2 regions of the Streptomyces sp. NPDC007157 genome follow, and region 2 is predicted to be linked to the other one. Evidence: riboswitches for the same ligand, from Rfam matches in the RefSeq annotation. Region 2 holds a riboswitch; the other holds the start of a gene.

The links. Region 2 has a riboswitch for ZMP and ZTP ahead of ABZ642_RS07745 (bifunctional 5,10-methylenetetrahydrofolate dehydrogenase/5,10-methenyltetrahydrofolate cyclohydrolase). Riboswitches for the same ligand answer to the same signal wherever they lie in the genome.
Region 1: it holds a riboswitch for ZMP and ZTP, as region 2 does, so the genes downstream of both, ABZ642_RS24455 (glycine hydroxymethyltransferase) here and ABZ642_RS07745 (bifunctional 5,10-methylenetetrahydrofolate dehydrogenase/5,10-methenyltetrahydrofolate cyclohydrolase) in region 2, are expected to answer to the same signal.

What each region holds. Positions count from the first base shown of each region.
Region 1 covers NZ_JBEYFE010000013.1:215,068-218,601, forward strand. The annotation lists gene rocD (ornithine--oxo-acid transaminase) at 1-1,091, opposite strand, end outside; ZMP/ZTP riboswitch at 1,194-1,283, shown strand; gene ABZ642_RS24455 (glycine hydroxymethyltransferase) at 1,316-2,770, shown strand; gene trpS (tryptophan--tRNA ligase) at 2,913-3,534, shown strand, end outside.
Region 2 covers NZ_JBEYFE010000003.1:495,691-499,224, forward strand. The annotation lists gene ABZ642_RS07730 (ABC transporter ATP-binding protein) at 1-1,175, shown strand, start outside; gene ABZ642_RS07735 (hypothetical protein) at 1,279-1,575, opposite strand; gene ABZ642_RS07740 (nuclear transport factor 2 family protein) at 1,748-2,113, shown strand; ZMP/ZTP riboswitch at 2,286-2,368, shown strand; gene ABZ642_RS07745 (bifunctional 5,10-methylenetetrahydrofolate dehydrogenase/5,10-methenyltetrahydrofolate cyclohydrolase) at 2,395-3,243, shown strand; gene ABZ642_RS07750 (CU044_5270 family protein) at 3,244-3,534, opposite strand, start outside.

The DNA of each region.
Region 1 (3,534 bases), on a different contig from region 2:
CCCCGCTCCATCAACCGCTCCGACACCACCCGCCCCGATCCCACCGCCGGATCCACGTCCACGCCCGCCCACAGCCCCCGCCCCCGCACGGCGGTCACCCGCCCACTGCCCGCGATCTCCGCCAGCCGCCGATGCAGGACCTCCCCCAACTCGGCCGCCCGCTCCTGGTACTCACCGCTGCGCAGCATCGCGATCACCTCCAGCGCCACCGCACAGGCCAGCGGGTTCCCGCCGAAGGTGGACCCGTGCTCGCCGGGCCGGAAGACCTCCAGCACCTCGGCCCGCGCCACCACCGCCGACACCGGCAGCACCCCGCCCCCCAGCGCCTTCCCGAGGACGTACACATCCGGTACGACCCCCTCGTGCTCGCACGCGAAGGTCCGCCCGGTCCGCCCGAGTCCGGACTGGATCTCGTCCGCGACGAACAGCACATCCCGCTCGCGCGTCAGCTCCCGCACCCCCGCCAGATAGCCCTCCGGCGGCACGATCACCCCGGACTCGCCCTGGATCGGCTCCAGCAGCACCGCCACCGTGTTCTCGGTCAACGCGGCCCGCATGGCCGTCAGATCGCCGTACGGAACGATCTCGAAGCCGGGGGTGTACGGCCCGAAGTCCGCCCGTGCCTCGGGATCGGTCGAGAAGCTGATCACCGTCGTCGTACGGCCGTGGAAGTTGCCGCCGGCGACCACCACCTTCGCCCTCTCCGACGGCACCCCCTTGACCCGGTACCCCCACTTCCGGGCGGTCTTCACGGCGGTCTCCACCGCCTCCGCCCCCGTGTTCATGGGCAGCACCATCTCCATCCCGCACAGCTCCGCCAGTTCCGTGCAGAACGCGGCGAACCGGTCGTGGTGGAAGGCGCGGGACGTCAGCGTCACCCGCTCCAGCTGCGCCTTCGCCGCCGCCACCAGCCGGGGGTGGCCGTGCCCGAAGTTCAGCGCCGAGTAACCCGCCAGGAAGTCCAGGTACCTGCGCCCCTCCACGTCCGTCATCCACGCCCCCTCGGCCGTGGCGATCACCACCGGCAGCGGGTGGTAGTTGTGCGCGCTGTGCGCGTCGGCGGCGGCGATGAGGGCTTCCGTAGTGGTCACGGCGACTCCAGAGAACGCGGCGAGGTGCCCCCTTACTACCCTCTGCCCCTGCCCGACTGGTGGACGCCACGGCCCCCGGGCCCGGCGTGCCGGGTAGTCTGACCAGCGGGCCGTGACTGGCGCGCTGGGATGGGACCGACCATCGGGGAGCGGCCTGTGTCTGATCGAGTGCCGTGCGCCTGGGCCGAACCGTGAACGCCGAACGCCATGTCCGGAGGTCCCGAATGTCAGACAAGTCCGCGCCCCTCTCCACCGAGTCCACCGCGTACCGCGCCGCCCTCGACGTGATCCGCGCGGTCGAGCCGCGGGTCGCCGACGCCATCGGCCAGGAGGTCCACGACCAGCGCGAGATGCTCAAGCTGATCGCCTCCGAGAACTACGCCTCCCCGGCGACCCTGCTCGCGATGGGCAACTGGTTCAGCGACAAGTACGCCGAGGGCACCGTCGGCCGCCGCTTCTACGCCGGCTGCCGCAACGTCGACACGGTCGAGGCGCTCGCCGCCGAGCACGCCCGAGAGCTGTTCGGCGCCCGGCACGCCTACGTCCAGCCGCACTCCGGCATCGACGCCAACCTGGTCGCCTTCTGGGCCGTCCTCGCCGACCGCGTCGAGGTCCCCTTCCTGGAGAAGGCGGGCGTCCGCCAGGTCAACGACCTCTCCGAGGCCGACTGGGCCGAGCTGCGGCAGGCCTTCGGCAACCAGCGGATGCTCGGCATGTCCCTGGACGCCGGCGGTCACCTCACCCACGGCTTCCGCCCGAACATCTCCGGCAAGATGTTCGACCAGCGCTCCTACGGCACCGACCCGGCGACCGGCCTGATCGACTACGACGCGCTGCGTGTCCAGGCCCGCGAGTTCAAGCCGCTGATCCTGGTGGCCGGCTACTCCGCGTACCCCCGTCTGGTGAACTTCCGGATCATGCGGGAGATCGCCGACGAGGTCGGCGCGACCCTGATGGTCGACATGGCGCACTTCGCGGGCCTGGTCGCCGGGAAGGTCCTGACCGGTGACTTCGACCCGGTCCCGCACGCCCAGATCGTGACCACCACCACCCACAAGTCGCTGCGCGGCCCGCGCGGCGGCATGGTCCTGTGCGACGACTCGCTGAAGGACCAGGTCGACCGCGGCTGCCCGATGGTCCTCGGCGGCCCGCTCCCGCACGTCATGGCCGCCAAGGCCGTCGCCCTCGCCGAGGCCCGGCAGCCCGCCTTCCAGGACTACGCCCGGCGCATCGTCGACAACGCGCGTGCCCTGGCCGAGGGGCTGACGCGCCGTGGCGCCACCCTGGTCACCGGCGGCACGGACAACCACCTCAACCTGATCGACGTCGAGTCGTCCTACGGCCTCACCGGCCGCCAGGCCGAGACGGCCCTCCTCGACTCCGGCATCGTGACGAACCGCAACGCGATCCCGGCCGACCCGAACGGCGCCTGGTACACCTCCGGCATCCGCATCGGCACCCCGGCCCTGACCACGCGCGGCCTGGGCACGGCCGAGATGGACGAGGTGGCGGCCCTGATCGACCGTGTCCTGACGGCGACCGAGCCGGGCACGACGAAGTCGGGCGCGCCGAGCAAGGCCTCGCACGTCCTGGACGAGAAGGTGTCGACGGAGATCGCCCAGCGCGCGACGGACCTGGTGGCGGGCTTCCCGCTGTACCCGGAGATCGACCTGGGCTGATCAACGCCGTCAGGGGCAGCGCCCCCTGACGTGCGCGGGGAACTGCGCGACCGGCCACAACGGCGCCGCAGTCCCCCGCGCATCGGACACCCCCCCCACCGCGGAGACCAATCCCACCCGCACCCTCTGCGAGAATGGGGGCATGGCCTCTGATCGACCCCGCGTGCTCTCCGGCATCCAGCCCACCGCCGGCTCGTTCCACCTCGGCAACTACCTCGGCGCCGTCCGCCAGTGGGTAGCCCTCCAGGAATCCCACGACGCCTTCTACATGGTCGTCGACCTGCACGCGATCACGATCCCGCAGGACCCCGCCGACCTGCGCGCCAACACCCGCCTCGCCGCGGCCCAGCTGCTCGCCGCCGGCCTGGACCCGGACCGCTGCACCCTCTTCGTGCAGAGCCACGTCCCCGAGCACGCGCAGCTCGCCTGGGTCATGAACTGCCTCACCGGCTTCGGCGAGGCCAGCCGGATGACCCAGTTCAAGGACAAGGCGGCCAAGCAGGGCGCGGACCGCGCCAGCGTCGGCCTGTTCACGTACCCGATCCTCCAGGTCGCCGACATCCTGCTCTACCAGGCCAACGAGGTGCCCGTCGGCGAGGACCAGCGCCAGCACGTCGAGCTCACCCGCGACCTCGCCGAGCGCTTCAACGGCCGCTTCGGCGAGACCTTCGTGATCCCGAAGCCGTACATCCTCAAGGAGACGGCGAAGATCTACGACCTCCAGGACCCGTCGATCAAGATGAGCAAGTCGGCGTCCACGCCGA
Region 2 (3,534 bases):
AGGACGCGGTCGGGGTGATGGGAGCCTCGCTGGAGCGGGTGCTGGGCGCGCTGCGCACCGTGAAGGCGTCGGGCGCCGAGCACCGCGAGGAGCGTGCGCTGCACGAGGCCGCCGAGGAGTCCTGGCGGCAGAGCGTGCGGGCCGCCAAGTGGGCCGCCGCCGCGGGCAACACGGCGGGGCTCGCGATGCAGCTGGCGTTCATCACGGTCCTGGCGGTGGGCGGGGCGCGGGTGGCGACCGGCGCGATCGGCATCGGCACGCTGGTGGCGTTCCTGCTCTATGTCTTCTACCTGATGTCGCCGATCCAGCAGGTCGTCGGCGCGGTCACGCAGTACCAGACCGGCGCCGGCGCGCTCGCCCGGATCCAGGAGGCGCTCCGACTGCCCGCCGAACCGCCGTCCGAACCCGCCGAGTTGCCGTCCGCCGGCGCCGAACCGGCCGCCGTCACCTTCACCGACGTGCGGTTCCGCTACGCCGACGACCTGCCGTACGTCCACCACGGGGTCGACTTCGCGATACCCGCACGGGGCATGACGGCGTTCGTCGGCCCGTCCGGCGCGGGCAAGACCACCGTCTTCTCCCTGATCGAGCGGTTCTACGACCCGGAGTCCGGTTCCATCACCCTCGACGGCCGCCCGCTCGCCGACTGGGAACTGCCCCTGCTGCGCTCGGCCATCGGATACGTCGAGCAGGACGCCCCCGTGCTGTCCGGGTCGTTGAAGGACAATCTGCTGCTCGGCAATCCGGAGGCGGGCGAGGACGCGGTGACACGGGTGCTGAAGACGACCCGGCTGGACGGTCTGGTGGCGCGGCTGCCGCAGGGCCTGGAGACGCTGGTCGGGCACCGCGGGACCAAGCTGTCCGGCGGCGAGCGGCAACGGGTCGCGATCGCACGGGCGTTGCTGCGCCGGCCCCGGCTGCTGCTCCTGGACGAGGCGACCTCACAGCTGGACGCGGTGAACGAGGCGGCCCTCAGGGACACCGTCGCCGACGTGGCACGGTCGACCACGGTGCTGGTGGTCGCGCACCGCCTGTCGACGGTGACGATGGCCGACCGGATCGTGGTGATGGACACGGGCCGGGTCCGCGCGGTGGGCACGCACCGGGAACTGGTGGCCGCGGATCCGCTGTACGCGGAGCTGGCGGCGACGCAGTTCCTGGCCGCCGAGCACTGAGCACGCGGTTCCTGGGCACCGGGCACGCGGTAGTCGACCGCCGAGCACCGAGTACGACGAGGGCCGCCCCTTGTCCGGGACGGCCCTCGGGGTGGGGCGTGGGTCAGTACTCGATGCCCGGCACCAGCCCCATGGCGGGCGCGGCCAGGTCGGTGAGCTGGTGCAGTTCGCTCAGCTTGTGGACTCCGTTCAGCCCCTGCACCTGCTCCGAGACCTTGGGGATCTGGTCCTGGTACTCCGCCGGGATGCCGATGCGGGAGACCGAGTCGAGCACGCCGAGCGCGGTGAGCTTCCCGGGGTTCTGTGCGCTCGCGTCGGCCGCGTTCGCCAGCGGGGCGGCGAGGCCGGTGACCCCGACGGCGAGGCCGACGGCGGCGACGATGCGTCGTGTTGAGATCATGTCTCCAGCAACGGCCCGGGCGCCGGGCCGGACACGGGCAGCCGGTCCCCCTCACCCGTCAGGCGGAGCGCCCGGCCTGCGCTTGCCGAGCCCGCCGGGGCGGAGGAGGCTCGAAGGTGGGGCTGTCGCGGCCCGCTCCGCATCGGGTCGCGGGCTCCCGCAGGAGGTCATCATGGGCACCGCGACAGGCTCCACGTTCGACACCGCCACACTGCGCCGGGCCGTAGAGGGGAACACCGGGAACACCCTGCTGGCGCTCTACGCGGACGACGCGGAGATCCGTATCGTCGACCGCACCGCCCAGCCCAGCCACCCCAAGGTCCTGCACGGCCGCAGGGACATAGCCGCGATGCTGGACGACGTCTACAGCCGGGACATGACGCACAAGCTGGACCAGTGCATCGTGCAGGGCGACCAGGCCGCCTACAGCGAGTCCTGCGAGTACGCGGACGGTGTCCGGGTGCTCGCCGAGTCGATGATCACGCTGCGCGACGGCAAGATCGCCGAGCAGATCATGATCCAGGCATGGGACGAGTAGCCGGAAGGACCGCGCGGGTCCAGGTCAGCGCCCGGCTGACCTGGACCTTCTCGGCACGAGCGGGGCTCGGGCACCGCCGCCGCACGCGTCCGCGTACGTCCGTCGTGCTGTTGCGGACGGCCCTGCGAGCGGCGCACCGTCGTGGGAAACGCTGAGGGTCTCGGTTACGCTGGGCGCGGGCCGTGACTGGCGCTGAGGTGGAGCACCACCGTGGAGCGGCCCGCACTGTCGATGCCGTGCGCCTGGGCGATCAAGGTCTGACCAGCTCAGGAGTGTGCCGCATGACCCATGCCCGTCTCATGGACGGAACCGCCGTCGCCCGCCGGATCGTCGAACAGACCGCGCTGCGGGCCGCCGAGTTCACCGCACGCACCGGCACCACACCGTGTCTGGCGACCGTGCTGGTCGGCGAGGACCCGGCCTCCGTCACCTACGTCCGGATGAAGCAGAACCGCAGCCGCAAGGCCGGCATCGCCTCCCGGCACGTGGCGCTGCCCGCCACCACGACCACCGAGGAACTCGTCGGCACGCTGCGGGAGTTGTCGGCCGACCCGGCGGTGCACGGCATCCTGCTCCAGCACCCGGTCGGCGAACACATCGACGAGCGGGCCGCGTTCGAGGCGATCGCGCCGGAGAAGGACGTAGACGGCGTGACCTTCGCGTCGTTCGCGACGATGAGCTTCGGCCTGCCGGGCTTCGTCTCCTGCACACCCGGCGGCATCCTGCGGCTGCTCGACGCGTACGACGTCGACCCCGCCGGGAAGCGGGCCGTGGTCGTCGGCCGCAGCGCGATCCTGGGCAAGCCGGCCGGCATGCTGCTGCTCGCCCGCGACGCCACCGTCACCTACTGCCACTCCCGTACCGCCGACCTGTCGGCGGCCGTTCGCGAGGCCGACATCGTGGTCGCCGCCGTCGGCCGTCCCCGGCTGATCCGGGGCCAGGACATCAAGCCGGGCGCGGTCGTGCTCGACGCGGGCTACAACGAGGGGAACGTCGGTGACGTCGACTTCGACACCGCCGTCGAACGGGCCTCGCTGATCACGCCGGTGCCGGGCGGGGTCGGCCCGATGACCATCGCCGTGCTGCTGGAGCAGACGGTCACCGCCGCCGCCCGGCAGCTCGGGGTGTGATCAGCGCATCCAGGCGCTGTACTCCATGACGTCACCGGCCCGCACGCCGTACTCGGGGTCGTCCCGGGTGAACGTGGTCTCCAGGCCGAGTACGGCACCGGTGGCCGGGTCCAGGATCAGCATCCGCCGGGCGCCCGAGGCCTCGACGTGGACGTATGCCTGCCCGGTGCGGCCGAGCCGGTCGGTGACCTGGCCGGCCGGGCGCAGCCCCTGGGCGTCGGCGAGGAGGCGGGCCAGGGCGGCCGACTCCCGGGCGCCGAGCGTCCAGTTGTCGAGCAGCTCGCGGGTGGC